Regions from separate parts of the Glutamicibacter sp. BS14 genome, predicted to be linked through region 2. Evidence: predicted binding sites of a transcription regulator. Region 2 holds the regulator's gene; the other holds the start of a gene.
What was found. Region 2 encodes Rex, which represses fermentation and respiration genes when NADH is low (regulators of the CRP and FNR family bind a similar motif). Its sites were predicted from a motif close to CTTGTGAANNNNTTCACAAG; they were not measured.
Positions count from the first base shown of each region.

Region 1: AC1Z36_RS12295 (glyceraldehyde-3-phosphate dehydrogenase) is a predicted target of Rex. The motif match lies at 2,749-2,768, and genes of this name have one in related genera.

Region 1 covers NZ_CM167801.1:2,590,601-2,595,013, reverse strand. Annotated here, with positions in the region: gene AC1Z36_RS12310 (YaaA family protein) at 1-716, opposite strand, end outside; gene AC1Z36_RS12305 (dihydrolipoyl dehydrogenase family protein) at 834-2,276, shown strand; RNA gene rnpB (RNase P RNA component class A) at 2,349-2,704, shown strand; gene AC1Z36_RS12295 (glyceraldehyde-3-phosphate dehydrogenase) at 2,924-4,381, shown strand.
Region 2 covers NZ_CM167801.1:1,607,994-1,612,406, reverse strand. Annotated here, with positions in the region: gene AC1Z36_RS07615 (cytochrome c biogenesis CcdA family protein) at 1-119, opposite strand, end outside; gene AC1Z36_RS07610 (TlpA family protein disulfide reductase) at 128-721, opposite strand; gene AC1Z36_RS07605 (histidine phosphatase family protein) at 758-1,420, opposite strand; gene AC1Z36_RS07600 (AI-2E family transporter) at 1,594-2,370, shown strand; gene AC1Z36_RS07595 (redox-sensing transcriptional repressor Rex) at 2,477-3,151, opposite strand; gene AC1Z36_RS07590 (glutaredoxin family protein) at 3,179-3,424, opposite strand; gene AC1Z36_RS07585 (HAD family hydrolase) at 3,487-4,293, shown strand; gene AC1Z36_RS07580 (30S ribosomal protein bS22) at 4,396-4,413, opposite strand, start outside.

The DNA.
Region 1 (4,413 bases), 980 kb from region 2:
TCTTCGACGAGGGACGCTTCCCACTTGGTCTGGACCAGCTCGAGCAATTCTCCAGGGTTTTCCGGTGCGACCGGTTGCTGGACCAGGAAACCGGCGACCTCGCCACGGGTGTGCTTGGCAAAGTGCGAGACCACCTTCGGGATCCCATTGCGCATCTGGAAGACGTTGACCGCAACGGTGTTGCCATTGGCCGGCTTGTAGGCGGCCGCATAGGTGCTCGATCGCGCGTCAACGATCAGCTGGTCGCCGGCCACCGCATCCAGCACCGGAGCCAGGCGTTTCTTCCACCAGGTGGCCAGCTTGCCCAGCGGCTCGAGCTTGACCGACATGGATAAGCGGTAGGGCGGAATGCGATCGCCGAAACGCACGGCACCCCACAGGGCGGAGACCACGATGATGGATTCATCGGCGCGCCGCTGCGCTGCTTCATCCAGGCTTGCGTAGTCCAGGGCCTCGAAGAGCACGCCCGAGTAGATATCGTGCGCCTTGGCTGCGGGCTCGGTGTGCAGATTGATATTCCGCGCTACTTCCTTGGCCAGCGAGGCTCCGACTCCCAGCAGGTCCATGGCATCTTCGCGTGCTGAGACTTCAGCAAGGGCGTCAAGCACCAGGCGGCGTTCCCCGGAAAGCTCCGGAAAAGACAGGTCCTCGATTTCGAACGGAGAACCTTCGGCGTGGGCGGTCTTGCCTTCGGAAGGCGGCAACAGAATAAGCACGCGTTCCAGCTTATCGGAGTTCATCTGATCTTCTGCCCAGGGCATGTACCCGCAGAGCAGATCTGGCTAGGCTGAACCCACTACCCAGCAGCGCTTCACGCAGAGTAAGGACAGAGCATGCCCCAGCAGAACTCAAGAGCTAGCCAAACTGCCTCCGGGCAGCACTGCGACTTCGATGTGATCGTGATCGGCGCCGGGCCGGCCGGGGAGAACGCCGCCGACTATGCCACCCGGCAGGGCCTGAAGGCGGCCATCGTCGAATCCGAGCTGGTGGGCGGGGAATGCTCGTATTGGGCATGCATGCCTTCCAAGGCCCTGTTGCGCAGCGGCGATGCGCTGCGCGCGGCACGCCGGGTTCCTGGGGCCCGCGAAGCGGTGACTGGTGCGCTGGATCCCGAGGCGGTGCTCGCGCGGAGGGACGCCTTCACCAGCAACTGGGATGATGCCGGGCAGGAACGGTGGCTGCGCTCGGCGGGCATCGAGTTGATCCGCGGCCGGGCGCGGCTTTCCGGGCGCGGCCTGGTGCAGGTGGCGGATCGCGAGTACTCGGCCCGGGCCGTAGTCCTGGCCACCGGATCCACTCCAGTTCTGCCTGGGATCGAGGGATTGGCTGAAGCCAGGCCGTGGGGCACCCGGGAGGCCACTGCGGCCAAGGCGATCCCGCCAAGGCTGGCCATCATCGGTGGCGGAGTTGCCGGGGTGGAGCTGGCATTCGCCTTCGCCTCCCTCGATTCCAAGGTCACCATCCTTGCCCGCGGGTCGCTGCTGGGCCGCGAAGAGCCGTTCGCCGGCGAGCTGGTGGCCCAGTCGCTGGCCGAGGCCGGGGTAGTGGTGCACCAGGACACCACTCCGTTGCAGGTCCACCGCGATGAGCACGGGATAGCCGGCCTCCAGCTGCCCGGAGGATCCCTCGTGGAAGCCGAGGAAGTGCTCGTCTCCACCGGGCGGCGGCCGGACATCGGGAACCTGGGACTCGAAGCACTCGGGGTGGACCCGTCCCGGCGGTTGCAGGTCGATGACACGATGCTCGTGGCGGGCACCGACTGGCTCTACGCCGTGGGAGATGCCAGCGGGCGCAGCCCGCTGACCCACCAGGGCAAGTACCAGGCCCGGGCCGCGGGCGAGGCCATTGCCGCGAGGATCAATGGAACCGGGGTTCTCGATGCGCCCTGGGGCAGGCATGCGGCCACGGCGGACCACCATGCGGTGCCGCGCGTGGTCTTCAGCGATCCGCAGATCGCCGCGGTCGGACTCACCGAACGCCAGGCCCGCGACGCCGGTCTGCAGATTTCGGTTATCGAGCACGATCTGGGTGCGGTGGCCGGGGCGAGCCTGCACGCCGACGGGTATTCCGGGCGGGCCAAGCTGGTGATAGACCAGGCGCGTTCGGTGATCGTCGGCGCCACTTTCGCTGGCCAGGATGCCGCGGAACTGCTGCATGCGGCCACCATTGCGATCGTCGGCGAGGTCAGCCTGGACCGGCTGTGGCATGCGGTCCCCGCCTATCCGACGATCAGCGAAATCTGGTTGCGGTTGCTTGAGGCGCTGCGGTTCGGGTGAACCTGGCTGTGACCGAATCAGCGTTCGGAAGTGGTCTGCAGGCCGCGCCCAACGCATTAGACTGGTAGTGAATGGGATGGCCAGACGGTCGCGTGGCAAGCAATTGCCCCGAGGAACGTCCGGGCTCCGCAGAACAGGGTGGTGGGTAACGCCCACTCGGGGTAACCCGCAGGCTAGTGCCACAGAAAATAGACCGCCAGGTTTTCCTGGTAAGGGTGAAACGGTGGTGTAAGAGACCACCAGCACCCCAAGCGATTGGGGTGGCTAGGTAAACCCCACTCGGAGCAAGGTCAGACAGACTGCGTCATGAGGGCTGTTCGCCCCATGCAGTCGGGTGGACCGCTAGAGGCTGCCGGCAACGGCAGTCGTAGATAGATGACCGTCCCGCTTCGGCGCGACAAAACCCGGCGTATCGGCCATCCCATTCACACTCTTCCTCCCTGCGATTGCGCCGGCATCAGCCTTTAGTGCGCTGGTGAGATGATTCACAGTCCCCGATCCTCAGTTTTTCTGCGCACGGTCTAGAATGGATCATGTACTTACGAGGATGATCCTGTTACCTCGTGCCACCGCAAAAGCAATGGTGCTTCCCACGGTGCCAACCGACTTTATGGATCTGCGAGTCGGCTGAATTGGAAGGATTTTCTGTGACCCAGCAGTCTGTCGTTGCCCAGCAAGAATGGAGCGGGCGCGAAGAGCTCGCCGAGGCCATGATCCCACTGATCGGACGTCTGTACCGCAAGAACAATGTGGTGACCTCCGTCTACGGCCGCAAGCTGATCAACCAGTCCGCCATCGACATCATCAAGGCCCACCGCGTAGTGCGCCGCATCGATGGCGAAGAGCTCGACCTGAACGACACCAAGGCCATCCTGGATGCCATCGAGGCCCTGAACGTCGGTTCGGTAGCAGTTGACCTCGGCCGCGTGAACAAGAAGTTCAAGGAATCCGGTTCCGCTGATTTGAACGCTTTCCTGGCTGATGAATTGGGCGAGAAGGTTGGCCAGGCCGGCGCAACCGACGCTGAACCCCAGGACGTTGTCCTCTACGGCTTCGGCCGCATCGGACGCCTGCTGGCCCGCATCCTGATCGAGCGTGGCGGCTACGGCCTGCGCCTGCGCGCCATCGTGGTCCGCAAGGGCTCGGATGACGACATCGTCAAGCGCGCTTCGCTGCTGCGCCGCGACTCGGTGCACGGCCGCTTCGAAGGCTCGATCACGGTCGACGAGGAAAACAGCACGATCCTCGCCAACGGCACCCTGATCAAGGTCATCTACTCGAATGACCCGACCACCGTCGACTACACCGAACACGGCATCGACAACGCCATCGTGGTGGACAACACCGGCCGCTGGCGCGATGAGGCCGGACTGTCCCAGCACCTGGCCGCCAAGGGCGTTTCCCGCGTGCTGCTGACCGCACCGGGCAAGGGCGATCTGAAGAACATCGTCCACGGCATCAACGATTCGTGGATCACCGCAGAAGACAAGATCGTCACCGCTGCCTCGTGCACCACCAATGCCATCACCCCAGTGCTCAAGGCCCTGAACGACAAGTTCGGTGTCACCCACGGGCACGTCGAGACCGTTCACTCGTTCACCAACGACCAGAACCTGATCGACAACTTCCACAAGGGCGAGCGCCGCGGCCGTTCGGCAGCGCTGAACATGGTGATCACCGAAACCGGTGCCGCCAAGGCAGTGGCCAAGGCCCTGCCGGAGTTCGAAGGCAAGCTGACCGGCAACGCGATCCGTGTACCGACCCCGGATGTCTCCATGGCGATCTTGAACTTGAACCTGGAGAACGGGACCACCAAGGAAGAGCTCAATGCCTACCTGCGTGAAACCTCGCTGACCTCCAGCCTGCACAAGCAGATCGACTACATCGATTCGCCTGAGGTTGTCTCCACCGACTTCGTCGGCTCGCGCCGCGCCGGCATCGTTGACGGCCTGGCCACTATCGTGTCCGGCAAGAACGCTGTCGTCTACGTTTGGTACGACAACGAGTTCGGCTACTCCTGCCAGGTTGTGCGCGTCATCGAATCGATGGCCGGCACCCACCCGGCTGCAGTGCCTGCAGTGAAGGCTGAAGCCGTCACCGCCTAGGACCTCGCTGCTTGCAGCTGAAGGGACCATCC
Region 2 (4,413 bases):
GGCACCAGCGGCAGGACGCAAGGCGAAAGGAAGGAGACCAGCCCGGCCAGCAGTGCTACTGGGGCAGCCAGCAGCAACGACCCGTCCAGGACGATGTCGGCAAAGGGATTAGTGGTCACTGATCAGCTCACAACTCTTCGGTCAGAGCGGAGTCGATCAATGACTTCAGGGTGCCAGGCTCTACGGCACCGATCACGCGGGCACGGACACGGCCCTGGCGGTCCAGCACCAAGGTGGATGGAACCGCTTGCAACGGGACGTACTTGGTCATCGCCAGCTGGATGTCCCCGGAGGTATCCTGTACCGACTCATAGGGAATCTCGAAAGTGCGCTCGAAGGCCTTCGCCGCTTCGGCTTCATCGCGTACGTTGACGCCAATGAATTCGACTTTCTCGCCGAAGCCTTCAGCGATTTCCTTCAGATCCGGTGCCTCGATGCGGCACGGAGCGCAGGCGGCATACCAGAAGTTCATGACTACGGGCTTGCCCTGCCACTGCGTGAAGTCGATATCGGTGCCATGGTAGGTGGTGGCCTTGAGGGCAACCGGTTCGCTGCGCTTGGAAACTTCGTACTCTTCCACGGCGCCGTCGCCAGCGATGTAGTTCTTGCCGTCGCCGCTGTTTGCTTGCGCGGTCAGCGCATCTTCCTTGCCGCTGCAGGCAGCCAAGGGCACCACGGCGGCGGCAACCATGAGCGAACGCAACATGGTGCGGCGGCTCAAGTGGCGAGGATTAGGCACAGGATCTGTCATTTTGCTTTAGGCTCCAGGGATATTCGCCGCGCCGGCAAGCAGCTCGGGGCACGGTTCGGTGTAACGCACGGAGACCAATTCGTCTCCCTCAAAATCAAAGCTGGTGATGGAAGCCAGGGTGCACTCGCGCTGGAGCGGATCGTGCCACAGCGGCTTCTTCTCGGCGGCGCGGCGCGTAACCCAGATCGGCAGCTGGTGGCTGACGATAATGACTTCCGCTCCTTCGCCGTGCTCGGCGAGGGCGGCCTTGCGGTGCTCATCCATGGCCAGGCGCATGCGAGCAACCTGCTGGGCATATGGTTCGCCCCATGAAGGCTTCAGCGGGTTGACCAGCAGCGGCCAGTACTTCGGCTGACGCAGGTGCTCCGCAACCTTGGACAGCCCTTCCAGCTTGTTGCCGGCTTCGATAACCCGCTCGTCGGTGTGGACCTGCAGATCCAGAGCATTGGAGGTCGGCGCGGCTGTCTGCTGGGCTCGCAGGAGCGGTGAGGCCACCAGACGCACCACGTTGCCGCCTTCTGCTTGGCGCTTGGCAAAATATTCTCCTGCCCCATCGGCCATCTGGAATCCGAGTTCCGAGAGCCCGAAGCCGGGGATCCTGCCGTAGAGCATACGGTCAGGGTTGAAAACTTCCCCGTGGCGCAACAAATGGACGGTCGATAAAGGCATGCCTCCAGTGTCTCAAATATTCGGTGCAAATTAGCCATATTGTGGCCACCGTCAACTATTCACAGGACACGCATTGGAATCCCATATGGAAAAACCATCCTTTCGGAGGGGTTGCTCACAATCGACTGCCATTACGCTTAGTCAATAAGACAGTTCGACCAGAAGGACGCATCATGAGCGACAACGATCCTAACCAGCCGGGCCAGCCCTACAACCCGGGCCCTTCCGGCCAGGGTTCATCGCAGAACCCGTACGGCGAAAACCCCTACGGCCAGCAGCCCTCGCCGTACGGCCAGAACCCGTACGGCCAGAATCCGAATCCTTACGGGCAACCGCAGGCACCGGGCTACGACCAGTATGCCCAGCAGGGAGGTTACGCCGGCGTGCAGCCGCCGACCGAGCGGCCACGGACCTTGGCTATCGCCTTTGGCTTGATCATGCTCGCGGGCATCTTCAGTGCCCTCGCCAGCTGGCTGATGACCAACTCCAACATGATGGCCAACATGATTGGCCAGCAGTGGTCGCTGGTGCAAGAAGAGTTCCAGAACCAGATGCAGAGCACCCCGGGCATGGAGCAGGATCCACTGGTTGAACAGATGATGGCAAGCCCTGAGGCCTTCATGGCCCAGGTCAATTCCATGATGTCGACCTTCGTGATTATCTCCATGATCATCACCTTGGCCCTGTATTTCCTGGTGGGCTTCTTCGTTGGCCGCGGCGTGGGCGCCATGCGAATTATCGCCACGATCCTCGGTGCGCTTTCACTGCTGAATCTGGTGACTATCGTTCCAATGATCAGCATGTTCGCTGACACTCAAGCCGGAATTATCAACGCTGTCTACGTTGTGGGCATCTTGTTGGGCATTGCAGGCGTGGTCTTCGCCTGGTTGCGCCCTTCTTCGCAATACATTGCGCAGCGCCGCCAGGCTCGCCTGGCCGGCTTCCGCTAAACGCATGGCCGAGCCTCTTCGCGAGGCCCTGCAGGGACAATAAAGGCGTAGCCGCTCCATCCACCCAAGGGATGACGCGGCTACGCCTTTTCTCGTCTGCGCGGCTTCAGCCTTGAACGGCGAGGTATGCCAGGATCTGCAATTCAGTGGAAAGATCAACGCGCCGCAGGTTCATGCCCGCGGGTACGCGAAGCGGCATCGGTGCGAACGAGAGCACCGAGCGGACCGAAAGCGCGGCCAGTTCGTAGACCAGGTCCTGCGCAGCATCGCCCGGAATTGCCAGAACAGCGATGTTGATTTCTTCGCGTTCAACCACTGCGGCCAAGTCCGCGATCGCTTCCACGTGCAGCTCGCCGACCGGGCTGCCGACCAGTGCGGGGTCGATATCCAGGATCGCCTCGACGTTGAAGCCACGAGTCCTGAAGCCTGCATATCCGCTGAGCGCGCGCCCCAGGTTACCGGCGCCGAGGATGGCCACACGCCAGTCCTGGTTCAGGCCGAGGGTGCGGCTGATATGTTCTGCCAGTTCGCGGACCACGTAGCCCACCCCGCGGGTTCCGTAGGAACCCAACCAGGAAAGGTCTTTGCGCAGGATGGAGGGGTTCACTCCAGCTTCCTTGGCCAGCACCCCGGAACTGGTGCGTTCCAGGCCCTGGGCTTCCAAGGCGTTCAGCGCGCGCAAGTACTGGGTCAGTCGAGCCAGCGTGGCCTCAGGCAGGACCCGGGCTTCAAGCTCTGACATCTTCGTTCTCCCGCACTTTTCGGTGCTCTTGAAGAGCACAACGCATTTTCATTTATTCGGCAGCGGCTAGCTGCTCAGTAGTCGTTCCAGACGCTGTGCGTCGATGTGCCAGAAGTCGCGGACTTCTCCGTTGATCAGCAGAACCGGCACTTCCTCGTGGTGCTTGGCCAGCAATTCAGGGTGCTGGTCAATATCCAGTTCGGAAAACTCCATATTCAACCGGCCAGTCACCTCGGCCACGGTTGCGCGTGCGGCCTGGCACAGGTGGCAGCCTTCTCGAACCAACAGCTGGATCTGATTCAAAGTACTCACCTGCCTATAATCTCACGAGCCGTAACCGCCCTTAAACTTGGCAATGAAATAAACTGGATCAAATGTCTTCCATCGATCATCACCCCAGCCCGAATTCCGCCCTGGCTCCGGACACGGTCGCCGCTTTCTTCGATGTAGATAACACCCTTGTGCGCGGTGCATCGCTGTATCTGCTGGCCCGGAAACTGCATGAGCGCCGCTTCTTCCAATTCCGCGAAATCCTCTGGTTCGCGCTCAAGCAGTTGCGCTTCGCCGCGCGCGGTGAGCACCTAGGGGACATTCACCAGATTCGCGACCGTGCGTTGATGATGGTCCGAGGGATCCCGGTGTCCGAGATCGAGAAGATCGGCAACGAGATCTATGACGAATACATCGAACCCAAGCTATGGACCGGTACGGTAGCCATTGCTCGCCAGCATCGGACGGTGGGCCGTGAAGTCTGGCTAGTCACTGCCACTCCCCTGGAAGTGGCGAATGTCATCTCGCAACGTCTCGAACTTACCGGTGCATTGGGCACTGTAGTGGCCAGCGAAGACGGTTTCTACACCGGAGCGCTGGCCAGCCCGATCCTGCACGCTGCGGAAAAAGCGCAAGCGGTGCGCACCCTGGCGAAGGCTCGCGGCATCTCGCTGTCGAAATCATGGGCATACTCGGATTCCTACAATGATGTTCCCTTGCTTGAAGCTGTGGGACACCCCGTATGCATCAATCCCGATGCGCGGCTTCGCGCCTACGCCAAGCGCCGCGGCTGGCAGGTCTACGATTTCCGCACCGGCCAGCGAGCTGCCAAACTAGGCCTGAAGGCCGCTGGAGTGCTTGGTGCGCTCTGGGCGGCGCGACGGTCCATTCTGCGCCGTTCCGGCTCTTAGGCCGGCGCTGGGCGGCTTTGGATAAAGCAATCGCCACCGTTCAACAGTTTCACTGTGAAGCGGTGGCGATGATTGCCAAGCGGCAAATGCTCAGAAGTAGATTTACTTCTTATTACGACG